Regions from separate parts of the Pseudoalteromonas sp. SG45-1 genome, predicted to be linked through region 2. Evidence: riboswitches for the same ligand, from Rfam matches in the RefSeq annotation. Region 2 holds a riboswitch; the other holds the start of a gene.
The links. Region 2 has a riboswitch for cyclic di-GMP ahead of H5117_RS10520 (hypothetical protein). Riboswitches for the same ligand answer to the same signal wherever they lie in the genome.

Region 1 (15,881 bases), on a different contig from region 2:
TAGCTGAAATTCGATGGCTAACCAAGTAGAACCCCAAATTAAAACGGTTGTAATGTATAGCGCTGCACTTTTCATGGTTACTCTCCAAAGCCCGATTGAATGGCTATTTTAAGACCTGTCTGTATACTTACCATATACAGAAAAGTAAAAATGTAACCTATACAGATTTGGATGCGTGATGATAAGACAGAAAAATAGCCAGGGGCATGAGTTTCTATATCAGCAAGTTATTCAGTTGATCAGAGATATGAGCGCCCAGCAGGTTTTACTTCCTGGCGAAAAACTTCCATCACTGCGTAAAATGGCAGATAACTTAAACATTAGTATTCCGACAGTGAAGCAAGCTTATCAAACACTTGAAGATCAGGGGTTAGTAGAGGCACGTGAAAAATCAGGGTATTTTTTAAAAGTCGTTAGCATGGCGCATAATTTACCTAAGCGAGTTAAATTAAGTCGCGAACCTGTTGTGGTAAATAAACAAGCCTTAATAGAGCAGGTATACAGTGCGATTCATCAAGCTAATGTAGTTCCTTTTGGTATCGCTAACCCAATTGCTGCTGCACCTACCGATAAAGCACTGGCGAGAAATATGCGCCGAGTAATGACTACAGCTGGCAGTAAAGCTATTAACTATGGACCAACAGATGGGTTTGTACCGCTGAAAAAGCAATTGGTGCATCGCTATTTAGATTTTGGTATTGGCATAAATATGGACGAGCTTGTGATCACCAATGGTGCACAAGAAGCCATGGCTATTGCACTTAAGTGTGTGACAAAGCCAGGCGATGTAGTTGCCATTGAGACGCCTTGCTATCACGGGATTATCGAGTTAATAGAAAGCCTAGGGCTTAAAGCGCTCGAAATACCACTGTGCCCAGATAATGGTATTTGGTTAAGTGATTTGGAACGCGCTTTAAATGAGCATGATATAAAAGCGTGTTTATTCTCGACTGCAATTAGTAACCCTGTGGGCAGCTTTATGCCTGATACAAACAGACAGCAGCTGGTGGAGCTACTTGAAAGTCATGACGTAGTGCTTATTGAAGATGACGTATATGGCGATTTATATTTTACGGCAAAACGAGGCACACCTGCTTTAGCGTACTCTAAAAAAGGATTAGTGATTAGTTGCTCATCTTTTTCTAAAACCGCAGCGCCTAGCTATCGTGTGGGTTGGGTCGTTGCCGGTAAATTTGCAACGCAAGCAAGGCGATATAAAAGAGCACTAAGTTGCTCTGCTTCGTTAATAAACCAATGGACGTTATCTGAATTTATTGCCAGTGGTGAGTACGACCGAAATTTAAAAGTGCTTAGGCAACGCTTGCGCGATAATAAAGAGCGTATGCGATGGTGCTTACAACAAGCTATGCCAAAAAATACACGTATAAGCGATCCAAAAGGAGGTTGCGTAATGTGGCTAGATTTAGGAGGCGAGTACGATAGCCAAACATTGTTTTTACTTGCGCTTGAGGTTGGTATTAGTATTACCCCTGGGCTTGTTTTTTCGGCCTCTAATAAATATAAAAGCTGTGTAAGGTTGAGTTATGGTGTGCAATGGAGCGCGCAAATTGAGCAAGCCATTATTACTCTGGGTAAGCTCACTTTATTAGCTAAAAAATAAGTCAACGAAATACAAAAAAGCAGCATTTAAGTAAACTTAAGTGCTGCCAAAGGGATGTTAAATAACATTTGCTGTACTAATTTTGTTTAAAGCTAAATAACTGGTAACCTTCAAGCTCAGGCACTTGCATTACTAATTGCTCTTCTTGTTTTGCAATATCAGCAAAGTTTCCACATAAAGAGTTGGCACGTTCTTCAAGTGCGCTTGCATGTAGCTCTACTTTTTCTTCTATTTGTGCACCCATATTTTCCATACGTTGTTCAAAAGCATCCATATCACCGCCTGAACCAAGTAACTCAGAACCTAAAGCTACTAAAATACTGCCCATTGATTGCATTACTGCTGATTCAACCGCTGTTTCTATCTGCTGCTCAAATTGTTGTTCAAAGTTTTCGCCAAATTGATTAAAACTTTGTTGGCCCATCACAAATGTACCTTGTTGGTAAAATGTGTTTTCTACTTCGATTTTAATGTCATCCATAAGCTCTGACATATTATCAAGGCCGTCAATATTAAATGCATTGCCTACTTCTTCTAATGCCACACCGGCAATTTTAACGCCTTCTAGCGCTATATTGGCTACTTCAGGTAATTGTGTGCGTAAACTATCAGAGTACTTGCTTAGCGCTTCGCGTTGTGAGCTATTTAGTGCTACAAATTCGCCATTTACGGTTAAGTCACCATGGCTATTAAACTGCATGGTTTTATTGTTGGCGGTAAAAATTTCCAATTCGTTTGGCTTAATGCGCACATCATTTTTAAATTCGACGTTACATTCATCATTACTAAATGAAATTGCAGAATCGTTATCGTTATGAGCCATAGCGGCTGGTGAACAAATTAATGCGCTAACTAATAGTAATTTTTTCATGTTTGTTCTCTACTTTTTGTTGATGACGATTAATTAATAACAAGTTTGATGCCAGTTTTATTTTTTAATATAAAACATATGGTTAACTGTTTTTGTTTGTTTTTTAGTAAATGAAATCAATTAATAAATAACTATTTTTTAGTCAAATTGGCTAACTAATAAAAATTAATAAATTTTATTTATCGATACGATAAAAAACTCTCACTTTCCTCAATTCAAATTTAGCGCTATTTATTCACATTACTGACATGAAGACTATTTACAGTAGTCACGTGGCTTTATTTTGATGTTAATTTGCACAGCATTTTGACGTTAAACATTTTAATTTTACCGACTATTGCGATAATAAAATCCTTGGTTGGTCTCAAACACTTTATGGAGTGGGTTGTGGGTAAGACATTTAGTTACGATGCGCTAGATGACGATTTTGTTGAAGACGAGTACGAAATGCTCGGCCGTAATCAACACGATAAGAACAAGCAAAAGGTTAAAAAGAAGTTGGAAGACTACCTTGAGCAAAAACGCTTGCGTAAAAATCTAGGCGAAGACGATTTAAGCGATTACACCGATTAAATTTCACTAGTATAAATAAAATACCAATTAATATTGAGAGTTTAAATGTGCAGTTATGCGTATGTTTAAGTTTCAGTAGTATTGGCAATAAAGAGGCCTTGCGCCTCTTTATTACTTTTTAAAGCGCATTTTTAGTTTGTGCCAAAGCTTTTTGAATTGTAAGTTCTAGTTTTTCTGGTTTAGTAAAAGGTGCATAACGTTTAATTGGCGTGCCATCTGCAGCAATTAAAAATTTAGTAAAATTCCACTTTATTTTACGTGTTAAAAAACCAGGTAAAGCCGATTTTAAAAAACGAAAGACTGGGTGAGCATGCTTACCGTTTACATCTACTTTGGCCGCCATTAAAAAACTCACACCAAAATTAATTAAACACCCTAGCTCTATTTGTGTAGCGTCGCCGGGTTCTTGCTGACCAAATTGATTACACGGAAACCCTAAAATAACTAAACCTTGGCTAGCATATTTATTATGCAAAGCTTGAAGCGACTCGTATTGGTAGGTAAATCCACATTTACTTGCGGTATTAACAATAAGCACAACCCTACCTTCAAAATCACTAAAGTTAATAGGTTGACCCTGCAAGCTTGTTGCGCTTAATTGATGGAATTTGTGCATATTGGCGTCTTTTTTATTATTGTTATTGGTATTTTAACCTGAGTACAGTATTTCATAAAGTACAAAGAGTGCTCTAATTTAATATTAAAAATAGCCCCATACCGGCAAGTGTTGTGTAATAAATATTATGTGTTTTATAGGCAACAATGATGGCGACTATTGCTGCGCTTAAATAAGGGTTTTGCCAGTTTAAGTTAATGCCATCTTCATTCAAAAACACGATAGGCACCCAAATTGCTGTAAGCACCGCAGGTGCGCTAAAGCTTAAAAATTGCTGCATTTTAGGACCTACTTTAAACGGTAAAGCGCGGTGTAAAAATAAATAACGCGTAAAAAATGTAATGCACGCCATGAGTAAAATAGTTGTCATCATAGCGTTGCTTCCTTTTTAGCGGTTAGCCTTGCTGTGCTGTAACCTGCGGCCATTGCCAGCAGCGCTGAGCAAACAAGCCACAACTCAAATCCTGTACTTTTTAAAAGCGTTGCGCTAACACCAGCTACAATTACCGTAACGAGTGAGGCCAAATTTTTGATTCCCGGAATAACCAACGCGATAAACGTCGCGGCAATTGCAAAGTCGAGCCCTAAATTAGTTAGGTCGGGCAGCATTGTGCCCGCTACAATGCCAATTAACGTCCAAATATTCCATGCAATATAAAAGCTAAAACCAGCGCTTAATGCGTATATTAAGCGTGTTTTTGTTCTATATGCTCTTCGATGATGAGAAAACGCAAACAGCTCGTCGGTTAAAACAAAACTTACTGGTAAGCGCCAACGCATAGGTTGATCAATCACCTTATGACGCACGGCTAACCCGTATAAAAAATGCCGAGAGCTAATAATAAATGTTGTGAATAAAATTGTGAGCAATGGTGTGTTGCCCGCCATAAGTTCAATCGCAACAAGCTGTGCAGAGCCTGCAAATACTAATAACGACATTGCTTGGGTTTCAAAGGCGCTAAAACCATTTTGAATCGCTAAAGAGCCGCATAAAATACCCCAAGGAACAACGGCTAAACACAGTGGTAGCATATCTAAAAAGCCTTTTAAAATAGCTTTTTTAACTGGTTGCATGATATTTACTCTCACGGCTTGTAGAATGGCTCATAAGGATACCTTAATATTATGATGTTAAAGTAGTTAACAAATTAAATAATACTGTTTTTTTTAAGGATAGGCACAATGACGACGTTAAAAGTGTGGGATGGGTTTATTAGATGCTTTCATTGGTTTTTGGTTGTAAGTATTGCAGTGCTTTATTTTAGTATTGAAGAGGGCATGATTGAGCTTCACTTTGTCGCTGGTTTTTTTACTTTAGCACTTATAGTAACACGTTTAATATGGGGTGTTATTGGTAGTAAAACCGCGAGATTAAGTGGGTTACTGCATTCTCCTAGAGCTATTTTAAGGGCGCTAAAAACACCAAGCGAATCGTTAGGCCATTCGGCACCCGGTAGCTGTATGGTGATAGTGTTTTTTATATTGATCATAACGCAACTTGTAAGTGGCTTAATGAGCAGTGATGGTATTTTAACTGACGGGCCGCTTGCTCAATATGTGTCTAGCGATACGATTGATTTTGCCAATTGGCTACATGAGCTGAATTTTGACATTTTACTTTATGCTATTGGCTTACATGTATTAGCTATTATTGTTTATAGAATAAAAGGCAAACCGCTGGTTAAGGCGATGATCACAGGCTCAAAAGAGTTAAAAGCGGATGACTCTGAGGCTAAAGTAACTAAAGCGTCTTGGCCTGCGTGGTTAATATTTATATCTTTATTGGTGTTGCTGGTATTTACGTGGGCGAAAGAGCCTTTAACTTATTTGTTTAGTTAAAAACACATTAAACCAGCCTTAAAGGGTTGGTTTTTGTTTTTGGTTACATTCTTTTGTTTGATTGTTATGCGGGGTCGAATTATAATCGCCGCATTGCTGGCAAACTAGCCGAAAGGTTAGGACGCAAAGTTTCCGGTCTAAGGCTTTTTAAAAGCTATGGTAGCGGGACTACTGCATAACGTGTTGTTATGTATCACTTGCCCTCAGTGTATTTTTTGTGTATCCATAGTGTATGGATAAGATTTTGTAACTCTTAAGGTGTTGCCGTGTTTATGCATACGTCGTTGGCCTGTGGAAAGTGGTCAACAATAGGTTGCTTAAATCATCATACCCAACTATTTATTGGTGATGTGGTGAGTGTAACCTTTTACGACATGCAAGGAGAGCTGGTTAGTTTATCATTTGATTACAAGATCACCTCGCTTGAGCAAGGTGAGCCTCACGCATGGCCGCGTTTAGTTGCCGAGCATATTAATGTGCATGTTCCTCTGGTTAGCGCAGGTAAAATGACCGAACAGGGTTTAATTGTAGCCTATAGAAATAATGAAATTTTTGCACTGCAAAGCAGTGGTATATGTAAAGCACACATCGACTTTCATTGTATTGCAAAATGCGATGAGCGTGTTGTTAATAACCTTGATACTTATGATTACGTGTACCCTGAAAATTGTGAAAACTATAATGCGGGTACAAAGGTATTGCAGCCAAAAACTGGGCATGTATATCAATGCAGGCCTTGGCCATTTAATGAGTTTTGCCGCACGAATGACGATAATAAGTCTATGTTCGAACCTGGTGTGGGGCAAAGCTGGGCTATGGCTTGGCAGCAAATATAAAGCTTAAATTATCTTCCCAAAGGTATAGCGGTTTTAGTAATGAAGCGTTTACCGTTTTAGCCCATCCAACTATTGGATGGGCTTTTTTATTTTTATGATAAACTGCAAATCACATTATTTTTTTAATTGGTTTTGTTGTGTCTCGTCCTGACTACTCTTTAAGTTTATTACCTAATTTCCCGATTGCTAAACAGCAAGCCCATACATTAAGTACTCATAATAAGATACGTACCGATAATTACTATTGGATGCGTGATGACGATCGCCAGGATGAGCAAGTACTTGCGCATTTACATGCTGAAAATGCGTACTGCGATGAGCAGTTAGCTGCTATGAAGCCACTACAAAATACACTTTTTGAAGAGTTAAAAGCACGCATTGTAAAAGATGATAATTCGGTACCCGTTAAAGACGGGAAATACTGGTATCACTCAGAAGTTCGTGGTGATGATGAATACTCGCGTCACTATAGAAGTACGAGCATAAAGGCCGATAATAAAGAGCTTTTACTCGATGTGAATGTCTTAGCTGAAGGATTTGAGTTTTTTGAGCTGGGCGAAGTCGCACTAAGTCCATGCGAGCAGCTTATGGCTTACTCTGAAGATACTGAAGGTCGTCGTATTTATAATGTTCGCTTTAAAAGCTTAGCGACCGGTGAAATGCTACCTGATGTACTTGAAAATACAGAAGGACAAGTTGTTTGGGCTAACGACAATAAAACTGTTTTTTATGTAAAAAAAGATTTAAAAACGCTATTAGGATACCAAGTATTTAGGCATGAGCTTGGCAGCGAGCAAAGCCAAGACGTAATGGTCTACGAAGAGCAAGACAGCAGCTTTTTTATGGGACTTGGTAAAAGCCGCGATGAAAGCTTAATTATTATTGATTTAGCATCGACAGAGACCAATGATACATGGGTGCTTGATGCTAATAAGCCCACTGGCGAATTTAAAGCATTAATGCCGCGTGAAGATGGCCACGAGTTTGACGTAGATAAGCTAGGTGACACATTTTATATTGTGACTAACTGGCAAGCTAAAAACTTTAGATTAATGACGGCAACAAACGAAACAATTGCAGATAAAACACAATGGGTTGAGCATACAGCTCACAGAGAGAATGTACTGCTTGAAGGTGTAGAGTTATTTAATGACTTTTTAGTATTGAGTGAACGCGAGCAAGGGCAAGCTCGATTTGTAGTTGTTAATAGGCAAGGGGATCGTATGGCACTTGAGTTTGCCGATCCTTGTTATTATGCTGCAATAGCAATGAACCCAGAGCCAGACACAGGCACTGCGCGTATTTATTACTCAAGTTTAACAACACCAGGTTCTTTATATGATGTTGATTTAGCAACTGGCGAAAAAACACTACTTAAACAGCAAAAAGTACTCGGTAGTTTTAATGCCGATGACTATCAGTCTGAGCGATTAATGGTAACTGCTCGCGACGGAGTTAAAGTACCCGTATCAGTTGTTTATCGAAAAGACAGCTTTAAAAAAGATGGCACAAATCCGTTATTTCAATACGGCTATGGTGCGTATGGCTATACGATTGATCCAAGTTTTTCAAGTTCATCGCTGAGCTTGCTCGATCGTGGTTTTGTTTATGTAATAGCACATGTTCGAGGCTCTGAAATGCTAGGTCGCGAGTGGTACGAACAAGGTAAAAAAGAGCATAAACAAAATAGCTTTAGTGACTTTATTGATGTGACAAAAGCGCTTGTTGCACAAGGCTATTGTGATAGCAGCAAGGTGTTTGCCTCAGGCGGCAGTGCAGGTGGTTTATTAATGGGGGCGGTTGTAAACCAAGCACCAGAGTTATATTGCGGTGTTGGCTGTCATGTACCATTTTTAGACGTATTAACCACGATGCTTGATGAAAGTATTCCGCTCACAACAAATGAATATGATGAATGGGGTAATCCAAATGAGCCTCAGTTTTATGATGTAATTGAAGCTTACTCGCCGTATGACAATATTCGCGCCCAAAACTATCCGAACATACTCGTTACTACCGGTCTTCATGACTCACAAGTGCAGTATTGGGAGCCTATGAAGTGGGTTGCAAAAATGCGTGAACTTAAGACTGACAGTAATATTTTAGTATTTAAAACCGATATGGATGCAGGGCACGGCGGTGCATCAGGTCGCTTTAAAAGTTTAGAGGAAAAAGCACTCGAAATGGCCTTTTTTATTGCTTTATTAAATTAACTGCAAAATCGGAAAATTGTATTATCCTATATATAGAAGTTGATATATGTAAGGCGATATATGTTTGGTGCACATGGTGAATTTCAAATTTGTTCACAGCCCCCTCAGATGTATTTAGAATTGAAAGGGAGCTTTAATAATGAAGGCATTACGCTGTTAACTAATGGAGTTGTTCAGGAGTTGAGCACTCACCCTGAAAATACGATTAAGTTCGTGGTTGTTAATTTAAAAGAGTTTGAGCTGTTAACTTTGGATGGCCTCGATTCATTAGAGGCCTATTTTGCCGGTGTAAAAGAACGTGGCTATCAACGAGTTGATTATATAAACATTAATATCATAGCTAAAAATATGTTTGAAAAAGTATGGAAAAATAGCGATGTAGAAGTTAATTTTTATAAAGATACCGAAAGCTATTTATTAGTGCACCCAAATGACAGTTATATAAAACAGAACTGGTAACTAACATGAGTATTATAAACCGCTATTGAAGAGGGCTTATAATACTCTCTAAACACCCTTTATAGCGCCGTGAAAGGTTTAAACACATATCGTTTTTCAGCCTTACTTTATAATCGCCACTGTCAGTAGGCATCAGTTCGCAAATAGCTTGTTTTCTTACCAGCGTAGAGCGATGAATGCGAACAAATCCTTCAGGTTCTAGTTGTTGTTCAATATTTTTCATGGTTTCGCGATGTAGTACCGGCGTATTACCTTGGGTAAAATGCAGCTCTACATAGTTGCCCGCGCCATTAATCCAAATAATATCATTTATATCAATTAGCCTTACCTTACCTACATCTTTAACCACAATGTGTGATGATGGCTTTTCAGCTTGTGTGCTTTGCTGGTATTGGCGTTCGGCCGCACTTGCAATCGGGCAAAGGTGAATCAGCTTATCAAAGCATTTATCAATACGTGATGCAGTTGAATCTAATATTAAAAAATCTACAGCGCCAACTTCAAAGGCAAAACTCGCAAAATGTCCCGATTGAGCAATAATGACTAACTTCAGCTTTTTAGCAAGCTCAGTTAAATGCACTATTTGCATAGGGTCAGCTAGGTTGGTTAGTTCGTAAAACAGTACGTTGTATTGATCTGTGTCTATTTGATCTAACCTATTTGTTTGAAGAAAAGATTGAGATTCAAAGTGTCGGTGATCTTGCACACGCTTTGTTAAAAATGTTGCAAACTTAGTGTTACTAACAAAAGTTAATGCATGAAAAGAAGCGATCATTATTTTATATCTCTTGCTGTATATAATAATAAAGACCGTGCTTAGCGGAAAAACTGTTATGAAAAGTACAATATATTTATAAAATAATTGTGACGTACTGATTCATCCCATAAAAGCTGCTATTCGTACCAAAGACTACGCCTCATAAATAATGCCCGTAGAGTGTTTAAATAAATCCCCTTACTGTAATCCGCGAAGTAACCATTTAGTTACAAAAATAACAATTCAGGGGAATTATATGACATTAACTAACAAAGGTAGCGCGCGATTATTTAAAAAATCGTCGTTAACAGTTGCGCTAAGCAGCGCGATACTTGCAAGCTTTTCATTTCAAGGTGTTGCAGCAGAAGATGACGAAATAACTAAAATAGAACGCGTACAAGTTACAGGATCTCGAATTCGTTCAGCTGAGGCAATGTCATCGGCTCCTATTCAAGTTGTAGATAGTGCTGCTATAGATGCATCAGGGTCGTTAAATATTCAAGACTTATTATTAGAGAACCCTGCATTTGGTACACCAGCTATTAGCCGTACTAACTCAAACTTTAATACCGCAAGTGCGGGTGTTGCTACTGTTGATTTACGTAATTTAGGCTCTAACCGCACATTGGTTTTAGTGAATGGTCGTCGTTATGTATCAGGTGTACCAGGTAGCTCTGCTGTCGATTTAAATACTATTCCGAGTCAATTCATCGAACGTGTTGAAATTATGACAGGTGGTGCTTCATCTGTTTATGGTTCTGACGCTGTTGCTGGTGTAGTTAACTTTGTACTAAAAGATGATTTTGAAGGTATTGAATTCGAAGGCCAATATGGTGAATCAAGCGAAGGCGATGATGAATCACGCCAATTTAACTTTACCTCAGGCTTATCAAGCTCAGATGGGAAAGGGCACGCGATGTTCCATCTTGGGTATTCTGATCAAGGTGCTGTTTTTTCACGTGACCGTGACCGCTCGGCAGTAGACCAATTTTCAGGTATCTTCTTTGAAGATGATCCAGTAGCAAACCCAGGCTCTGTATTTGATGCTGTAAGTCCATTTTTATCTTCATTTCCGCCACAGGGACGCTTTAGCGCTGGGGATGAAACATTTACGTTTAATGATGCAAACACCCTACAAAACTCGTTTAGTACTAACGGTGGCGATGGCGTAGCTGCAAATGGTTTTAACCGAAGTGGCGTACGTACGATAGCGATACCTACAGAACGTTACTTATTTGCCTCAAATGGTAGCTACGAGCTAAGCGACAAGCATAGCTTTTTTTATGAAGGTACTTACGCTGCAACAACAACCGTTTCTGAATTAGAGCCATTTCCTTTTGCCTCTGACGACATCTATGCAAATGGCCAAGTACCAATTGAATTTAATGTAAACGGTGAAATATTGCGTAACGCATTTGTACCTGATGATATATATAACGCAGCAACCGACACCGACGGTGATGGTATGCGTGATATCTTTTTTGCAAAGCGCTTAAGTGATATCGGTAACCGTGGAGCACGAGCTGAGCGTGATACATTCCGTTTAGCACTAGGCTTTCAAGGTGAAATAGCAGATGGTTGGTTCTACGATACTTACTATGTATACGGTAAAACAAAAGAGCAGCAAGTTTCTGGTGGTTTAGTTAACGTACAAAGCTTTCGTCAAGGTTTAGAGGCTGTTATCGATAGCCAAGATTTAGATGGTGATGGTATTACTGATGAGGCTATTTGTATCGATGCGACAGCACGTGGCTTTAACTGTGCGCCGGTAGACATTTACGGTTTCAATTCGCTATCGCAAGGTGCTATTGATTTTGTAAGTGCACCTAGCTCACTTTCAACGTCGGTTGAGCAAGAAATCATTGGTGGTAATATTTCAGGTGATTTATTTGATTTACCGGCAGGTACGGTAGGTATCGCTGCTGGTTTTGAATACCGTGAAGAGTTCTCACGTAGTGAATTTGATGCTTTACAGCAAGCTGGCCTTAATGCGGGTAATGCAATTCCAGCAACAGAAGGCTCGTTTGATGTAACTGAATATTATGTAGAAGCAAACATCCCCGTGCTTGATTCTGTAACAATGAATGCAGCAGTTCGTTTGTCTGACTACTCAACAGTAGGCAATACTGAAAGTTGGAACGTGGGTATAGACTGGGAAGTAATGGATAGCTTACGTTTACGTGCTACCCGTGCACGTTCAACACGTGCTCCAAATATCGATGAACTATTTTCTCCACCTTCACAAACTTTCCCAAGTGGTTTAAACGATCCATGTTTAGGTGTTACTAATAGTGGCGGTGGTGCTGCAGGTGATGCTTGTCGTACAGATGTTGGTGTTACAACTAATATCGCTTCAAATGGCGAGTTCACGCTTAACCAGTCTGACTTACAAGGTATTAGTGGTTTTAACCGTGGCAACCAAGATTTAAAAGAAGAAGTTGGTGACTCTGTGACAGTAGGTTTAGTATTTACACCAGAAAATCTAATATCAGGCCTAGACATTACGCTTGATTACTTTGATATCGAAATTACAGATGCAATCGTATCAACACCTCGTCAGTTTATTCTTGACCAATGTTATGGTGGTGGCGATACAAGCTTTTGTGACTTTGTAACTCGTCGTAGTGCGCCATCAGGTAATAATAGTGCTGGTTCACTAGAGTTTATTGACAGTGGTGTATCTAACAGTGGTGGTTTAGGTACAGAAGGTGTTGATTTAACACTAACGTACTCTACTGATATTGGCCCAGGTGCGTTTAGAACTCGCCTTGCTTATACTTACCTAATTGATGGTTATAGCATCCCACTTCCAGGCGCTGATAAAGATGAGTTTGCTGGAGAAATTGGTGCATCAGAGCATAAAGCTAACTGGAACTTTGGTTATAAACTTAACGACTTTGATTTTAACTGGAGCTTAACTTACATTGGCGCTGCAGACTTTGATGATCAATTCTTAAGTGGTTTTGGTATTGCTCCAGGTGGAGTAGGGATTGGTTCAGTGACATACCATGATGTTCAAGCAAGTTACCATATCAGCGATTCAACAGAGCTTTACGCTGGTGCGAGTAACTTATTTGATAAAGAGCCACCACGCATTTTATCGGGTGTGAGCGGTTCAAGTACTGGTACTGAAACAGATGCAGGTACGTATGACCCAATTGGTCAATCATTCTACATAGGTTTTAGAAGTAAATTCTAACCAACAATAACGACACTAACTATAGTTACTTAATTAGTTACGTTCACAAAGCCTCAGTATTGCTGGGGCTTTTTTATTGGAAAAAATAATGCGAGCAGTAATTTTTTATACATCGTTTATCCCAATATATAAGTATTGTGCCCACTTAAACCAAAAACAACGCCACTGGTAACAGGGGCGTTGTTTAGTATGGGGAGGAGGTTAATATAGTAACCGAATCGCTTGATTATTTAACGATTTATCCCTATTTGTGCCCTCTTCATTGAGGGCTTTTTTTTGCTGGTTTAGTCTAAGTAAGCCTTTAGCATCCAAACCAGTTTCTCTTGCTCTGAGATGTAATCACTCATTAGTGAGGCTGTACCTTCATCGTCTGCATCACCAGCTTGGCTTAAAATATCACGCTGCATGTGAATTAATGTACTGTAACCAGCAAGTAGGTTTTCTACGGCTGTAACACCATCACTAATATCTTTAGCTTCTTTAATTTTACTTACTTCAAGGTAATCAGAAAATGCATGTAGTGGTGCGCCATCTAACGTTAAAATACGTTCTGCAACTTCATCTACTTTTAGAAGTAGCAAGTTATAAATTTCTTCAAACTTAACGTGTAGTTCAAAAAAGTTACGGCCTTTAATATTCCAGTGAAAACCACGCGCATTCATGTATTGAATCTGGTAGCTACTCAATAATGTATTGAGTGACTTTATGATGTCTTCGCTTTTTGCGCTGTTTAGACCAATTGCGTTTACATGTGACATAACTTGCTCCTGAATAACCGTTTGTTTGTGAACTTGTGATAAGTATTACTAATTTCGATAAATTAGTAAAATCGTTTAAATGTATCTAGTTAATAGTTTTAACCTATTAGCTGTTTTTGATACCTGTATTCACTTTAGACTATTAATAGAAATGGGACTGATTAATAAAAATACTACCCCTCAAAAATAAATAAAACCCAGAAGTATATAAATCATGATCTAAAACAAACTTTATTCAAGGTAATAACTTAGCTATTTTTTTATTGATGTAGGTCAAAAATCATCCACCCTAACGGCGCATAATAATGTTGTCGAAATAATTAGGAGAGATAGCATGCATGCAAAAACAGCGAAACAAAATAAAGCAGAGTTAATCGTGGTAGGAATTGCAGTCATCGCATTTGTGCTTGGGCTAGTCGCGCACTTAGCAGGAGCAAGCTTTGCGAACTCAGATTTTTTTGGTTACATTGCGGCGCCCATTCCGCTTATACTGGCTGTGATATTTTTAATTAGTTATAAAATAGCAGCCAATGCTGAGGATTAATCTTTCTCGTTTAAGCACTTTAAAATGTAATCGAGTACTTGGCGCGAGTAAATCATACTGGTATGGCTTAAATGAAACACCTTGTGTTCTGCCATACCTTTAAGCTTTGTTTCATCGAGTAATACAGTGCCATCTGATTTGCTGCCTTTGACTATTAAGGGCATAAGCCCAATAGGTAAATCGCCCGCAATACTGTAGAGCTTAGCTTTAAATGGCCAATTACCATTTTTAGTAAGCAAAAATTCAACACTATTTTTTAAAAATGATTCAAACCCTTTTTGCTTCATTTTTTGCGCTATATGACTGCCTTTATGTGGAGTACCCAGTGTAATTACCTTCGTAATATTCTGGCTAGCAGGAGAGTTTGCCTCTAGGTAAGCACGTGCAATCAGCCCTCCCATTGAGTGGCATACAAGCGCTGCAGGTTCGTTAGAAATACACTCATCAATTTGTGCAAATATGGTATCGCGGTGAGGGTCGAGCGTATTATAGGTAATGTTTAATACCGTCATACCCGACTCTTCAAGTCGTGAACAAAGTGGGCGCATAACAAAGCCAGACATATACAAGCCATGTAAAACAATAACGTGTTTAACTTTCATATGCTCCCTAATACCAATTTTGTTAAAAACATGATCATCCTAGCGTATTAAATAATCCGCTACCTGCGTTAAAAATTATTTAGATAGAACAACTATATGTCATAATTTTCGCCTTGTTATCGACTTATTTATTTGTCGCTATAATAGATAACTAATTTAATGCAATTGGTATAACTACCGTAATTACATTAACTGTAGCGGTTTTATTTCAATATTGGTTGTATCGGTATTTACCCATACTTCACCATCTTGAATGGAAATGGCGAGCTTAATTCCACGATCAACCAAAGCAGCAAGTGCTTGTGTTGCTGCGTAATCAAGGCTAAAAATACTTAGATTTTTAAATTCATACAATTTAGGCTGATGTTTTTGCCACCAAATTGCTTGATTGTTTTCACCATAAGTATATAGCACCACTTTTTTAGATTTATTACAGGCTTTTTTAAGGCGTTTCTCATCTGGTAAGCCAAGTTCAACCCATAGTTCTATTTCTTCACTATAGCTTACATGCCAAAGTTCAGGCTCATCATCAGCACTTAACCCTTTAGTAAATTCTAAACCATCACAGCTATTTAGCGCAAAAGCGAGTAAGCGAATCATCAACCTTTGGTCGGTTTCTGATGGGTGTTGAGCCAAGGTTAAATTAAAATCTTGATAAACGTGGCGGTCCATATCGCTAAGCGATAACTGCACTTTCATAATGGTGGATTTAAGAGCCATAACAACTAATCTGAAAAAATTTGCGCCAGTATAGCGCAATTAAATGAATTGCCAGTTAAAATAGCGGTTAATTATACGTTAGGAGTTAAAAATGGCTATCCAGTGGTTCCCTGGGCACATGAATAAAGCCCGCAATGAAATTAAAGAAATAATGCCACAAATGGATGTGATCATTGAAGTGCTTGATGCGCGCATTCCCTACAGTAGTGAAAACCCGATGGTGGCAACCTTGCGTGAAGGTAAGCCGGTCATCAAAATTTTGAACAAAGCTGA
Region 2 (15,881 bases):
GCTTTTATTTATAACCCCAATAGCTCTGACTTTTTTAGGGTTAGGATGGTACTATAATAGTTTGTTTTTTATCTACTATAGCCTTGTAACAGTAATTATTAGTTTCAGACTAAATGAATACAAATTAGAGATGAACTCTGAAAATAAATTTATCTCAAAAATGAAAAGTTTGATTTATTTATTTGGATTAATTACAAAAGTGACTGCAATTTATAACGGAGCGACGTTAGAGACTATTGGATTAATTACCCTAATTGAGCATTGTCTTTTTACACTTGCATTTATCAAGAGAACAGGTTTTGACTTTAAGTTCAATATGTTGAAAAAAGATTTATTAAAGGCTTTTTTTTACACATCTGCAGCGTTCGCATCTACGTACATAATCGCCTTACTTGGAGGGAAGATATACACGTTATTAGTATTTAATGTTTTAGGAAGTGAGGAAACAGCTGTTTTTGCTTTTTCCACACGAATGCTGGAAATACTTTTAGTCCCAACGCAAGTATTTCCTGTTGTTATAATTCCACTATTAATGAAAAGCACATTAAGCAGAGATATTTTGTACACTCATATAAATAGAGCTTTTTCGTATTTATATTTGGGAATAACGATATGTTCTGTATTTGTTTTACCTATTATTTTACCTTACATTATCGACGGTACCGAAAATATAGTCCAATTTTTACCTTTGTATTGTTTAACTCTAGTGTTTTCTTTGGGAAACACTTTAGCTGGAGTATATTTTATATCACTTAATTATAACAAAATATTAATTTATAGATCTTTAGGCTTGCTTATTAGTAATTTAAGCACTGGCTTGTTGTTTATGGAATTGTGGGGCTTGTTGGGTACTATTTACTCTATTATTTTCTCATTTTTTATTGTAGATATTGTTGGAGCTGTATTTAGTTTAGCATGCCGCAAAGAGTATAGATTCCGATTAGCTGGCTTTTTAAAGCCATGGTTATTACTTAAGTCAATTTTAAACTTGTCTGAAACTTTTAGACACAGCAATAAGAGTTAGAATAATAAACCTTCGCTACCATGGTTTGGATTATACGAGTTCAGTATTGATGATTGTTGGTGTTTTTTTCATGCTTCTTTGATATATAAATATCAGCCGGATTGGCGGATATTTAATGATTCAGGAAATATTTTATTTAATTATTTTACTGACTTTATTAAATCATTTCGTATGGAGGTATTTTATATAAATTGTGTTTTTTTACGTTTTAGTATTTGACAAGGGATTTATAAAAATATTCTTCGAGACAGATTAAACCGAGTTATGATTCCTTTAATATTCACTGGAGGTACAATTAATTCAGTATTTAATTATTATAGTTTCAATGAACACTACAGCGGAGTTTACAACTATATTCTCAAAGGTGATTGGATGGGACACCTTTGGTTTATAGGTAATTTAGCTATATATTATTTATGTTTTTACTTTCTTTTGACCCTATGTTGTAAAAGTAAGAATGTTAATAACAGTAAAATATACTATTTTCTTTCATAGTTACACCTCTTTCCTCGGTTTTTCTTTTTGGATTGGTTTGCATAATAAAACCTGAAATTTTATTTATCTCAACAAGAGCTCTTCTTGATTATGCTCCTTACTTTATTCTTGGTATGTACTTGTATAAAGAGAGAGATGCATTTTTTTGAATTAATGAATATAAATTTAACAATGGCTAAAATTGTATTTACAAGCGCTTTATTTTATTCTCTGTCTTTATTGTTATCTGCAACTAACTATCTTCTACTATAGTTTTTGTTACATTCATAGGAGCCTTTTTTGGGATAGCATCAATCTCTTTACTTTCTTATATCGGTCGAAATAAAAGTGAAAAAATAAAACTCCTTTCCGATGCTATTTATACAATCTATTTGTTACATCAACCTGTTATTGTTATTCTTTAATAATGTCTAAGTATACCCTCCCTATACTGATTTAGTTTTTGAAAATTTGTATATTTACCCCTTTAAGTACATTTTATTTCCATCAATAAATAGTTAAAAAATCTAATATATTATCATTTCTTTTTAGTGGTAAATTACGAAATAGTAAATGAATGTAATATCCCATATTATAAATAGATATGAATTACTTTATTTGAAATATTATTTTCGGTAGGTAAACACCAGAAACACTTTAATTTAATATATTTAACCTCTAGATAAATTTAAATGCAATTCTGGGTTTGCATTTAAATTAAAGGCAATTTTATTTACATTGAGTTAGATTATTTGGTTGATAAGCTAAGTCACCGTAATATGAGAAATTAGTATTAACAAAATCAATTGCAGTTGTATTTGTGTTTAAGTAGCGTAAATCACATAGTCTCGCAGATTCATAAACTTTTACGGTTGAATTTAACATCCTAATATGAGAATCAAAGGCGATTAAAGCAGACACGTTTGCTGTATTTATATAACATTCGGTGCATGTAAATTCATTGTTCCATAATTTTAAGTTATACCTTGCTTCGTTACCTGATAATGATTTTATTTTATTTAAAGTAATATTTTTTCCTTTAAGATCTAGATCTGCATCTCTACTATTTGAAATTACTGTATTATTAATAGTTATATTGCTGGTATTTGTATTTGAGACTATTCCGTCACCTTGCTGGTAGCTTCTACACCCTTCAATACCACCGATATTGTTTGATATAGATACATTATCTATTGATATATCCTTAGAATATCCATTTATAAGAATACCTGAAATGTGACAATCTCTTTCATTTTCAGTAGAAGTCGCTAGACCATCTAAAATTGTGTTTGAAATACTAATATTATGGGTGTCAGAACCATTTATGCGTATACCAGCCTTGTAATAACCCATACTTTTTAAGTTATTTATCGAAATATTAGATACATACTTATCAATATTGCTATCAAATTCTATGCAACTAGAGTTGTTGTAAGCATTAACACTCTCAATGTTTACGTTTTCAACATTGTTATTTTTAAACCGGAAACAATACCTGGTGTTTAAAAATGATAAGTTTCTAAATGAAATATTACTACGAGCAATAACAAACCCTGAGTTACCACCTGAATAAAAATTGTAATTGCTACTAAATGTCACATTATTAAGCCCAACAACTTCCATTGGATGACTACCTTGATTAAGTACTAGAGCATCAGTTTGTGAGTAAGTTCCAGGAAGCAAATTGATTTTATTTAATGATGTGTCAGATAATAAATTGTTTAGATTACTAATGGACGCTGGAGAATTCGCTGTATAACCATTACCAGATCCATCAGGACTAATAAAGGCTGTATTTGCTTGTAATGTAAATGAAAATAAGAAGAACGATGATAGTATAATAAATTTTTTCATGATTTATACCTTTAGTAAATTAATATTCAAATAGGTTTGAAAAATGAATAGGTAAACAAAGGTATAGTTATGAATTTCAACTAGTGTCTATGCGGTAACCCCGCTACCATAGTAAATGAAGTATTTACTTTAGGCCGGAAGCTTTGCGTCCTTGATTTTCACCAAGTTTGCCATTATCACTTTCTGCTTTTATTATAGTAAAGTTTGACTCAATTGAAAGCTTAAACTTTATTTAATTATAACTCACTGAATTAATTAAGCTAAAGTTAACTAGATTACCTATTTGAGGAACGGTGGGCATGAGATTCATACGTAATCATTGAAATTATCTAATCAAAAACTGGAAGTTTTATTATTTAATGATTATTAATGTATGGCTTTTAAGAGCCAAATTATAAAAATATTATTCTAACAAACATACTCTACTAATAGCTTTATTCTTCTTTGCTATAATCCATTTATCTAAAAAATATTTCTAAGTTGATTGCTTGAGTTTTTTAATTGCATATTATATAGTTAATAAACTATATAAATTTCTATTAAGTATTGCTACAGGTATATAATTTTATTTATTTCAAGGATGTGACACAGTTGTAAAGAAAATGGATGTACTCTTTCATTGCCCCTATAATCTGTATTTTTAATAAAGACGACTTTATATAAGAATGAAGTGACTATGTGCTTTAACGTCTCGAATGTAAGGTCTTTTATTTCACATATTATCAAATGCTAATCATTAATAACTACTATGATGAATTTACAAAAATCTAAAATTCCAAAGCTTTAAAGTTGTACTCAATTGTTTAATTAATCTGAAGCGAAATAATCCCTAATTCAAAAATGTCAAAAATTAAACGTAACCCATAAAAAATACTTGCTATACTTGAGTCATAAATAGACTACACGCGCAAAGTTCTTAGTCAAGTAGCACTTCTGCGAAAGTTTGGTGGGGCAGTAGCGAAAGGTTGACGGTACGTTGGTCATCTCGATTTTGATTAAGAGCCATATTTAATAAGTGTCGAAAACAATGTCAGCATTACCTTAAATGGTTTTGTAAATCATGATGGTATTGTAATGAATATCCGGCTATTGATGATGTAAAACCTACAGTACTAAAGGGTAACGTTTCATCGAAGTAACTGTATTATTATACTTAGAGTAACAATTGGTTCGAGCTTAATTGTTGGAGCCGGAGCCCTGATAAGTAAAGATTTACCAAGTAATGCCGTATATGCCCGGGACTCAGCTAATAAATTAAATTTCTAGCGGAATAGCAACATGGAATTTTAGATAATATTTTAGACACAAAAGGAATTAAACCTAAAAGATATTTTATTAAACGCCATGATAAACAATATTTTTATTATAGATCTATAATTAATATTTATAAAAGCTGTTATGTATTCTAAATGTGCAGGGTGTTGGAGTAGTGTATCGAATATTTGTATCCAATCGAGTTTACATTGAGGTTGAGGTTTACGCTTCAAAATGCTTTTATTAAGTTGTACATTAAGTTAATGTTCAAATAACGGTTAGGTTTAACCTTATATTTAATATTAGTAACTCCTTAATTCGATGTTTTATAAGATAAATAAACTAAACTTTCAGCGAGCTTTAACTTGAACATAAAAAATGATCCCGCAGTAAATAGTTTTTTACAAAGAATGCCAAAAAACATTCAAGAAACCTTTACTGATGAGCAGCTAATGTATCTAAAAGTTGCGATAGGTGCTCGTCAGTGGGGGAAACATAGTGTTGACTTTCGCGGCGTACTCAGCTTTTTTAGATATCGTTATTATATAGTTTTTTTAGGTGGTCGTAATAGGCGAGTGCTTAGTGAGGGGAGTAAAAAAATCTCTCTATTATTAAAAGTTTTTTTTACCAGTGTGCTTGCACTTCTACTACTATTATCATTTACATTAATAGCTTATTTGATTAAATCTGCGTTGGGAATTGATTTGTTTGAAGGATATTCATTTGGTGTTTGGTCTCGGTTTAAGAGCCTATTTAATTAAACTCACCTTATCCTAATTGTTCTTTTTTCGTTAGAATGTAAATTTTTCTGTTATTCGAACTTAATAGTAATGTATGGCTAAGCTCGCAAAAATATTGTAAAATTATTATTAAATCTACTTCTAAGTATTTGCTATAAAGGAATGGAATCGCATGACCTCTTCAAGGACTTTTAAGCCTAACGGCTCCTCAGATGCTAGTTTTTATAGATTGTTCGACATTTTTTCGCTATTTTTGGCCTTTCAATGCTCGAGTTTTCTTTATCATTTTGAGCTAACTACCCACTACATGATTGCAATATTAACTGTTGCCTTAAGTTACTTATACTGCGCTGAAATATTTTCGGCTTATCGTTCGTGGCGTGCAGGTAAATTTAGAGACATGATTTTTACAGCCTGGAGTGCATTGTTTTTAGCATTTGCCACTTTGTTTTTTGTTATGTTTGTTTTTAAGTTGACTGAGTCACTTTCACGAGTTGGTTTAGGTTTATGGTTACTGTTTAGTATTATATTTTTATACACGTGGCGCTATGCCGTTAATTTATATAAACGAAATCGCCGTAAGCTCGGTATGAACTTACGTAATGTTGCCATAGTAGGGGCTACTGAGTCGGCGGTATATTTATATGACGAGATTGAAAAAAACGATGAGTTAGGTTTTAAGTTTTTAGGCTTTTATGACGACCGTAAGCCAGAACGATTATTTAATAATGTAACTACTTACGAAGTAACAGGCACAATACAAAACGCTATTTGTGCAGCACGCGAGGGAAAAATAGACATACTCTACATTGCACTGCCAATGAAAGCTGATAAGCGCATAGCAGATCTATTATTGCAACTGGGTGATACCACTGTAGATGTACATTTTATACCCGACTTTTTACTATCAAACTTAATACATGCACGTGTAGAGCATGTTGGTAACGTAGACACACTAAGCGTATTTGAATCGCCTTTTATTGGTGCGCGTGAGTTTATAAAACGCACCGAAGACATAGTAGTGTCGTCGATTATATTAATGCTTATTTCACCCATACTTATTGCTATAGCGTTCGCTGTTAAATTTACTTCAAAAGGACCTGTAATTTTTAAGCAAGACCGCTACGGGCTTGACGGACGTAAAATTAAAGTGTGGAAGTTTCGCTCAATGAGCGTGACCGAAAACAGCACAGTGGTAACTCAAGCCACTAAAAACGATTCCCGTATAACACCATTAGGTGGTTTTTTACGCCGCACCAGCCTAGACGAACTGCCGCAATTTATAAATGTTTTAAAAGGCGATATGTCGATTGTGGGGCCTCGGCCACATGCTGTTGCACATAACGAGGAGTACCGTAAAAAAGTAGAGTTTTATATGCTACGCCATAAAGCAAAGCCCGGTATAACAGGTTGGGCTCAAATCAATGGTTGGCGAGGCGAAACCGATACCCTTAATAAAATGGAAAAACGGGTAGAATTTGACTTGCACTATATTAAGCATTGGTCGTTATGGTTTGATATAAAAATTATTTTTTTAACAATATTTAAGGGATTTAAAAATGCAAACGCTTACTAATCCGGTTAAAGGCTTACTTTTAATTGTAAGTATGGGGGTTACATCCCCAGCATTTGCGGCGCTTAAGCCAGGCAGTGTTATAACTAAAGACGGCGCAGAAATTACGCCTACTTTAACTACAGGAGTTAGCAGTAATGATAACTTTTTTAGCACCCCGAATGATGAAGAGTCGCGTTTAATATGGACTATTACCCCAAACATTGATGCACTGATAGAAGATGGCGTAAATTATTACAGTATTAATGCAGCTACGAGTACAAGCTTGCATAACAAAGACAGCGCAGATAATTTTACCCAAGTTAATTTAAGTGCTGCAACGCATAACGAATTTACCAGCCAACATAGGTTAGATATTAATGCCAGCGCCGATTGGTTGTATGAGCCACGTGGTAGCGGTTTAACTGAAGGCTTAGGTGATGCAATTAACGAGCTGGTAGAATACCAACAACACAATTTTAATGCTCGATACGAATATGGTGCCGTAAGCTCAAAAGCCCAAGTTGCACTGCAGGCTGGTTTTTTTAACAAAAAATACCAAAATTTTAGAGCTGTTTCACAATTTCGTGATTACGATAAAACGTTAATGGGTATTACTGCTTACTACAATACACAAGCTTCAAGCAGAACCTTTATAGAGTTAAAGCGCGAAGATTATCGTTATGATGTGATACAGGCTAATGGTATTAGCCGCGATTCTGACGATACTAAATTACTAGCCGGTATGGAATGGGAGGCAACGGCAGTTACCTCAGGCTCGTTTAAGTTAGGTTATCAAAAAAAGAGCTTTATATCGGCTCAGCGTGAAGATTTTAGCGGTTTAAGTTGGGAAGCTGCGGTTAATTGGCAGCCATTAAGTTATTCGACCGTGCAGTTAAGCACTAGTCGTGCAGCAAAAGATCCATTAGTTGAAGGCGATTACATAAAAGAAAGTACATATGGTATTAATTGGGCACATAATTGGAGCGACTATTTAAGCTCACTTGCTGGTGTTAATTACACTAATGAGCAATATACTGGTGATGTAGGCCGTAAAGATAAATCCAAAAGTGCACGTTTAGGTTTGAACTATATTGCGAGTAAGTTTGGTATGGTGTCTACCTATGTAGACTTTATTGATAAAGATTCTACTCAAAGCGCAATAGAGTTTGACCGCGTTATTGTAGGTGTTAATTTTACATTCGCTTTAAAGGCTAATTAATGAAGTTTATTTTTAGTTTAACGCTGCTATTTTTAAGCAGCGTTTGTTTTGCACAGTCTGAGCAAAATTATGTATTAGGTGCAGGAGATATGGTTGAAATAAAAGTTTTTGGCCAGCCTGATTTAGAGGTTACTGCACTTTTAGGTAATAGTGGTGAGGTTAATTACCCGTTTTTAGGTAAAGTGAAATTAGCGGGGCTTAGCATTTCTGAAGTTGAACAGGTTATAACACAAGGCTTACAACCTGATTATTTAATAAACCCTAATGTATACGTTCAAGTTGTTGAATATAGGCCTTTTTATATTCATGGTGAAGTTAAAGACCCTGGTGCCTACCCTTATCAACCTTCTATGACAGTAAACCAAGCTATAGCACTTGCTGGTGGTTTAACTGAGCGTGCATCTGTTGATAAAATATACATATTTAAAGAGCAAACTAAACAGCAGCAACAAAAAGGTGGTTTAAACAGCCTAATTGCAGCGGGCGATACAATAAAAATCGAACAGCGCTTATTTTAAGTTGTAAAGAGTATTAAACATGAAGAATGACGTAAATGAAATTTTGGACAGTTCTGGTGAGCTTATTGATTTAGGTGTTTATTTAAATATTATTAAAAGGAATTTATGGCGTGTTTTTTGTTTCGCTGTAGTTATTACAATTTTAGTTATAATGTTAGTTTTGACTATGACACCACGCTACAGCGCCACTGCAACTTTGTTAATAGAGTCAGAGCAAAGCAAGGCTGTAAGTTTTGATGAAGTTTACGGCCTCGACTCATCTAAAAAAGAATATTACCTAACTCAGTTTGAGGTTATTAAGTCGGACAGTATTGCTCGTGAGGTCATCACTAAGCTAGACCTAAAGTCACATGTGGACTTTATTCCAAAATCTTCAGTTTCTAAAGAGTTCGCAAATATTATTATAGCTTTTATACCTTTTCTACAGGCGAAGGAGCTTGAATTATCTCAGGAAGATAAATCTCACCTAGAAATGTTATATCTTTTAAACGAATTTAAAAGCAATTTGAGTGTTTCTCCAATACAAAATACTCAATTAGTAAAAATTAGTTTTGAGTCAAGCGATCCTAAATTAGCTGCTTTAGTGGCGAATACAGTGGGTGAAGTATATATAGAAAGCCAAATGCGCGCTAAAATGGGTATTACCCAGCAGGCATCTAATTGGTTAAATACGCGTTTATCGGCACTACGTATTCAGCTTGATACCTCTGAACAAAAACTACAAGCTTACCGTGAAGCACAAAAACTGGTAGATATTGAAGGTATTGCAGGACTTGTAACGCAAGAGCTTGAGCAAATGTCGCAACAATTACTAGTGGCCCGTAACGAAAAAAACAACCTGCAAAGTATTAACCGTGTAATAAGCGAATACGGTAATAATAATTTAGAGCTATTAGGTAGCATGCCTGAAATTACATCACATAAAGTGGTACAAGATGTAAAACGCGAGGTTATTTTAGTAGAGCGTAAGGTAAGTGAATTAAGCGAGGTTTACGGCCCTAAGCACCCTAAAATTATATCGGCAAAGGCTGAGCTTGCTACGGTAAAAACTAACCTAGATAAGCAAATTAAAAGCCTAATTACCGGCATTGAAAAAGAGCTAAACCGAATTACTCGTACCGTAAGCGCGCTTGAGGCTGACTTAGCTAAAATACGTGCAGAATACCAAGAGATCACCCGTAAAGAAACTGCCTATAACCAGTTAAAACGTGAAGTTGAAACAAACCGCAGTATATTTAATACCTTTTTATCGAGATCTAAAGAAACCGAAGTAACCAGTGATTTTAGCTCGGCTGCCGCACGTTTTACTGACCGCGCTTATGCACCAAATAAACCTGCAAAGCCAAATAAAAAGCTTATTATTATTTTAGCTTTTGTGGCAAGTTTTGGTTTTGCGGTAGTAATGAGTTTTATTTTTGATGCGCTTAACGATACAGTTAAAACAAAAAATGATGTTGAGGGTAAATTAGCACAACGTATGCTTGGTTTGTTGCCGCATGTTAAATTGCCAAAAAATAGTGTGTTTCCGATACATGCTTACCTTGATGACAACTACAGGCGTTTTGCCGAGTCGGTACGCACGTTCCGAACTAGTCTATTGTTAACCCAGTTAGAGCGCGACCTTAAAGTTATTGCGGTTACCTCGAGCTCCCCAGGTGAGGGTAAAACCACTACCTCTGCTAATTTAGCTATGTCGCTTGCACAAATGGGTAAAGTGCTAATTATAGATGGCGATTTACGTAAACCAAGTATTGCAAAACGTTTTGATATTCCGGTATTTCACCCAGGTTTAAGTAACTTAATTGTAGGTACCGAGGAGCTTACTGAGTGTGTGCATATAGACGAGCAGTCGGGTGTTGCTATTATGCCAAGTGGGCAAATACCAGGTAACCCTTTAGAGCTTTTGTCTAATATTCGTTTTAGTGAACTGCTTGAGCTACTTAAAGCTAAGTATGATCATATTATTATTGATACGCCGCCCACTCAGGCAGTGAGTGACGCACTAGTTATAGCACAAAGTGCAGATTCGGTTATTTATGTGGTTAAATCTGATGTAACTCGTATTAAACCAATAAAAGCGGGTATTGAGCGTTTGTTTGAGTCTAAAGCACATGTTGCTGGCATAGTGCTTAATCAAGTTGATATGAGTAAGTCAAACGATGAACACAGCTACGGCTACTACGATTACCATGATTACTCACAAAAACCTGAGCAATCAACAGCTTAAAACGAATGATAGATATACATTCTCATATACTACCTGGGCTTGACGATGGCGCTAAAGACTTAACGGAGTCTTTAGCGCTATTAAAAATGGCACAAGCCGATGGTATAACTCACATGGTAGCTACTCCGCACATTCATTTAGGCCGCTTTAATAACGCTGCTTCGCATATTTATGACGATCTAGCTAATTTAAAAGCACAGGCATTAGTAAATAATATTGGTATTAAACTAGCTGTTGCAGCAGAGGTTAGGTTAGATGTAGAGCTAATGAGTTTAGTGCTTAGTAATAAACTCCCGTATATTGGTACGCTTAATTCAGTAAATTATTTATTATTAGAACTCCCGCATTCGCATGTCCCCCAAGGCTACGATAAGTTTATAAATTGGCTAGCTAAACAAAATATAAAAGTGATTATTCCTCATCCTGAGCGTAATCGTGATATTCAAGTAAATCCTTTTTATATTAATCGTTTAAAGCAATTAGGGTGTGAGTTTCAGTTAACAGCGTCAAGCATTGAAGGTGCATGGGGCGAAACTGCAAAAAATATTAGTATAGATATGCTAAAAAAGGGTTTAGTAACCTATGTTGCATCTGATGCTCATTCAGTTAAGCGCAGGCCGCCTATTTTGAGTAAAGCTAAGCAAATAGTGAGCGAGTTGATAGGTAAAAATGATGCACATAATTTGTTTTTTACCAACCCTAAGCGTCTAACAGAGTCGTTGTTTAATGAGTAATTTAAATACAAACCGCCTCACACAAATTGCAATACTTGCAGTTATTACATTAGTTATAGGTTATCAAAGCTCACAAAGTATGCGTGCAAATACATGGTATTTTAATGCAGTCAATATTTTAAAGCAGCCTGTAAGCACAATTACTCCTGAAGAGCTAGAGCTTGCAGACAGGGCAATTACATATGCAACAAGCCAAGACCCTTCACAGCCTCATTACTGGCAGTTAAGTGCTTATATAAAAATGTCCAATCTAGCTGTAACTAGCGAGCAAAATAAGAATAATCTTTTGGTTTATCAACAAGCAGAAAAAGATCTATTAAAGTCATTAGAGTTAAGGCAAACATGGTCAGAAACGTGGATTGCACTGGCACAAGTAGTTAGTTATCAAGAAGGGCCGACAGAGCGCGTATACGAGTATATTCAGCAGGCTAAAAAATTCGGGCCGTACAAGCTTGATGTGCAGCTTGGTATTATTCAAATAGCGCTAATGAACTGGCAGCAACTCCCTCCAAAGTATAAAGCATTGTATGTTGCTGAATTAAATTTAGCCGTTAAATATGGTTATAAATTTTATCAAGTTTTTGATGTTGCTAAGCAAGTTGATGCTTTGCCTATTTTATGTCTATCGCTTAAGTTTGGCTCTCACTTTGAACCGCTAAGAACTAGCTGGATGTTTAAAAAACATTGTAACTAGGTAGGTTTTGAAAGTGTTTAGCCTGTTTACGTTAAAGTGAAAACCAATTGCACAAAGAGAAGTGAATGAGGAGTAAATGAGAAGACACCAAGTGATCTATTCAACGAACTGACTTATCACTTCTCTAAAAGCGCAGCGTCTCATAACCTCTTTGTGAATATTTGTTTTATTGGTAAAAGCTGAACTGTTATTATAGGGCGTAAAAAATTGCCCAGAGGTTAAAAACCTCTGGGCTATAAATTGACTCTAAATTGAGCCTAGCGTTAACTAAAAACTTTCTGGTTCGTTAGGGAGAAGAAGAAAGTACTTAAAACTATAGTAAAGCTGTTCAATAAAGCATAACTAATTTCGCCATCTGGTTACATTTGATAACAAAGGATTAGATTAATTATGCGTAATTTGTACTTTAGTTTCACCCCAGCTTATTAACTGCGTATTTTGCACTAGATCGCGTGGTAGTGAGTTTTTGATCTTATTTTTTTGCCATTTCCCCAGCCCAATAGGGCAACCACACAGCGTTAATACCACTTCACCTATTGTTTGAGTTGCCTCAGTTAAGCATATATCTTTACCTTGAAAATAATCATTGGCTTGCTCGTTATTTAAAGCAAATACATTGGTTTTACACTCATTGCCAAATACGGTTGCAAACTCGTGCGTTAGCCTTACGCCGTTTTTATGAATAATTCCAATTTGAATGCCTAAACGTGCGTATTTAATTTTATTTTGGACGGCTTCAAACCCCTCAGGAAATAACCACAGTTCTTTGTCACGCTGCATTAGGCTGCCAGGCAGGTTAGTTAACCCAAAATGCTTTTTAAGCGATTGCATAAACGCGACGCTTTGCTTTTTATCAAACTCGTTGAACGGAAACGCGCCTTTTTTAACTGTTTGATTTGGGTTATCGCAACTTGCGTGCTTTTTAAATTTAGCAATAAAAAAGCCTTCGCTATCGAAGGTTTGCGGCCATACATGTAAATAGCCCTCATTAGTTGTGGCTTTGCTTGAACCTTCAAATAAATCACTGAGTGACTCAGGTGCTATATAGTCGCCAAATTCACTGAGTAAATAACCGCACACTTGTTGATTTTCGAGCGGGGTGAGTGTGCAGGTTGAATACACTAAGGTGCCACCTGGCTTTAATGCGTAAAATGCGCTTTTAATTAAGTCTTTTTGTACTTGGGCTATTTGTATGTTTGATTCTATTGACCAATTTTTTAGTGCGTCGGCGTCTTTACGTACCGTGCCTTCGCCAGAGCAGGGCGCGTCTAGCAATATGCTATCAAAGCATTCAAACATGTAGTTGCCAAATATAACGCCATCAAAATGCGAGAGCGCACAGTTGCCTACTCCCATGCGTTTGAGCGTTGCGCTAAGTACTTTTAGGCGCGATGACGAAAGCTCGTTTGCAACAAGCACGCCTTGGTTATCCATAAGTGCTGCAAGTTGCGATGTTTTAGAGCCTGGTGCTGATGCCATATCAAGCACGGTGTTATTTTGAGAGTCAGCGAGTTCAATACTTTGTTTTAAGGCAATAGGCGGCAGCATTGAACTTGCCTCTTGCACGTACATAGCACCGCTTAGATGTAAGTCGGTATTACCTAGGGCTAGGTTTTGCTCTTCATCGCATGGGCGTTCTAACCAAAAGCCTTCACTGCACCATGGGATTGGGGTTAGCAGCCAATTTTTTTCAGTGGCACGTTTTACAAATTCTTCAATGCTAATTTTTAATGTATTAACGCGGATAGATTTTCTGAGGGGCCTGCGACACGCATTTAAAAAGTCATCTAAGTTTAGATGCGCTGGTAAATAGGTTTTTACGTCATCAATAAAGTGCTCAGGAATAAAAGTGTTGGCGTTCACGCGTTAGCTCATACTATAAAAATAAAGCGTGATAATAGCATTTATATAATGCATTTTCAGCGCTTAAAGACGTAACATCTGATTTATTATGCTGTCGACACTTCATTGTTTTAGTCCATTTTAAAACCATTTTTATGCGACTTCAGGTTAATAGTGTCGACAATGAGTGTGTTTTTTAGCCATTTTGATAGGTTTAAGGGTTGACATGATTTTTTAATAAGCCCATAGTAACCACATTAATTGTCGACAATCTAAAAAATAACTTATGACACACACATTTTTAAACGAAGCGCCTATAACTACCGCATCAGATCAAGTATTTGTAGATATGCGCCGTGAGATTGTTGAAGGTAGTATAGTTCAAGACAGTAAAATATCAGAGCCTGAGCTTGCCAAACGTTATGGTGTAAGCCGTGCAACGCTTAGAGAGGCGTTAAATCGCCTAGAAAGTTGCTACCTTGTTGAGCGTAAAGCTAACGTAGGTTGCCGAGTAGTTGCCCTTACTGCTGAGCGTTTGATTGAAGTGTACCAAGTTCGCAGCTCACTTGAAGGTTTGGCATGTAGGCTTGCTGCCGACAATATGGAACCCGAAGAAGTAAAAGGCTTAAAGCAATTACTTAATCAGCACCTACAAACACAACGTGTTAAAGAAGGCGAGTCTTACTATCAAGAAGCCGGCGATTTAGATTTTCATTATCGTATTATTCAAGGCAGTAAAAACGCGCATTTAATTCATTTACTGTGTAATGAGCTTTATCAATTAATACGCATGTACCGTGTACAAATGGGCATGGTGGGGCCGCGTGTATCAAAAGCGTTTGATGAACATTTAGCTATTATTAACGCCATTGAAAACCACGACGGCGAACTGGCCGAAATGTTAATGAAGCGCCACATCAGTGCATCGCAAGCAAATATCCAAACCAAATTTGATGTATACCAATCAATATGAGTATTCGAACAATTTAACGGATTAAATCGCTCCGTAACGTCGTTAAAAATTTTTTATTTAGAACCACTAAACATAAAAATTATTGCCTAGTTACAGAACGATTTTCTTATCGTTAAATAGACCTCATACCCATACAGATTGATATTAGTCGCAAAAAAAGAAGCTGCTAATAGCTAAAAGCTAAAAGCTAGCAAGAGCAGTTAAACAGTCACAATTACATATTAAAACTATAAGTTACTCCACGTAGCAACCGTTCAAAGTGAGGAGAAAGTAATGTCAGCAGGATTAAAATTTAAACACGCTATTGCCAATAACAGCCCGTTACAAGTGGTAGGTACTATTAACGCCTACACAGCGATGATGGCAGAAAAAATGGGTCACCAAGCTATTTACCTCTCAGGTGCCGGTGTTGCAAACGCCTCGTTTGGTATGCCTGACTTAGGTATGACGAGCCTTGATAACGTGCTTGAAGATATTCGCCGTATTACTGGTGCTAGCGATTTACCACTACTTGTTGATGCCGATACCGGTTGGGGTGGGGCGTTTAACATTGCACGAACAGTAAAAGAAATGACTAAAGCGGGTGCGGCGGGTTTTCATATAGAAGACCAAGTAGCGCAAAAACGCTGTGGTCATCGCCCTAATAAAGAAATTGTAAGCCAAGGTGAAATGGTTGACCGCATTAAAGCGGCGGTTGATGCAAAAACCGATAGCGATTTTTATATTATGGCGCGTACCGATGCATTTCAAAAAGAAGGTTTAAACGCCGCGAT

Region 1: it holds a riboswitch for cyclic di-GMP, as region 2 does, so the genes downstream of both, H5117_RS14760 (chitin-binding protein) here and H5117_RS10520 (hypothetical protein) in region 2, are expected to answer to the same signal.

What each region holds. Positions count from the first base shown of each region.
Region 1 is NZ_JACJEP010000018.1:45,525-61,405, reverse strand. Features, by position in the region: gene H5117_RS14800 (DMT family transporter) at 1-75, opposite strand, end outside; gene H5117_RS14795 (PLP-dependent aminotransferase family protein) at 179-1,621, shown strand; gene H5117_RS14790 (YggN family protein) at 1,698-2,492, opposite strand; gene H5117_RS14785 (PA3496 family putative envelope integrity protein) at 2,880-3,065, shown strand; gene H5117_RS14780 (glutathione peroxidase) at 3,184-3,681, opposite strand; gene H5117_RS14775 (AzlD domain-containing protein) at 3,755-4,054, opposite strand; gene H5117_RS14770 (AzlC family ABC transporter permease) at 4,051-4,755, opposite strand; gene H5117_RS14765 (cytochrome b/b6 domain-containing protein) at 4,864-5,520, shown strand; cyclic di-GMP riboswitch class I at 5,609-5,696, shown strand; gene H5117_RS14760 (chitin-binding protein) at 5,793-6,356, shown strand; gene H5117_RS14755 (S9 family peptidase) at 6,494-8,569, shown strand; gene H5117_RS14750 (hypothetical protein) at 8,630-9,028, shown strand; gene H5117_RS14745 (LytTR family DNA-binding domain-containing protein) at 9,051-9,803, opposite strand; gene H5117_RS14740 (TonB-dependent receptor domain-containing protein) at 10,042-12,984, shown strand; gene H5117_RS14735 (Dps family protein) at 13,269-13,742, opposite strand; gene H5117_RS14730 (hypothetical protein) at 14,077-14,286, shown strand; gene H5117_RS14725 (alpha/beta fold hydrolase) at 14,283-14,888, opposite strand; gene H5117_RS14720 (YaeQ family protein) at 15,072-15,608, opposite strand; gene ylqF (ribosome biogenesis GTPase YlqF) at 15,700-15,881, shown strand, end outside.
Region 2 is NZ_JACJEP010000010.1:44,880-60,760, reverse strand. Features, by position in the region: gene H5117_RS10530 (lipopolysaccharide biosynthesis protein) at 1-1,024, shown strand, start outside; gene H5117_RS20890 (acyltransferase family protein) at 1,250-1,519, shown strand; gene H5117_RS10520 (hypothetical protein) at 2,228-3,352, opposite strand; cyclic di-GMP riboswitch class I at 3,443-3,534, opposite strand; gene H5117_RS10515 (3-phosphoshikimate 1-carboxyvinyltransferase) at 5,017-5,367, shown strand; gene H5117_RS10510 (undecaprenyl-phosphate glucose phosphotransferase) at 5,519-6,922, shown strand; gene H5117_RS10505 (outer membrane beta-barrel protein) at 6,906-8,120, shown strand; gene H5117_RS10500 (polysaccharide biosynthesis/export family protein) at 8,120-8,638, shown strand; gene H5117_RS10495 (polysaccharide biosynthesis tyrosine autokinase) at 8,658-10,865, shown strand; gene H5117_RS10490 (tyrosine-protein phosphatase) at 10,871-11,599, shown strand; gene H5117_RS10485 (VpsP family polysaccharide biosynthesis protein) at 11,592-12,293, shown strand; gene rsmF (16S rRNA (cytosine(1407)-C(5))-methyltransferase RsmF) at 12,678-14,156, opposite strand; gene H5117_RS10475 (GntR family transcriptional regulator) at 14,422-15,108, shown strand; gene prpB (methylisocitrate lyase) at 15,382-15,881, shown strand, end outside.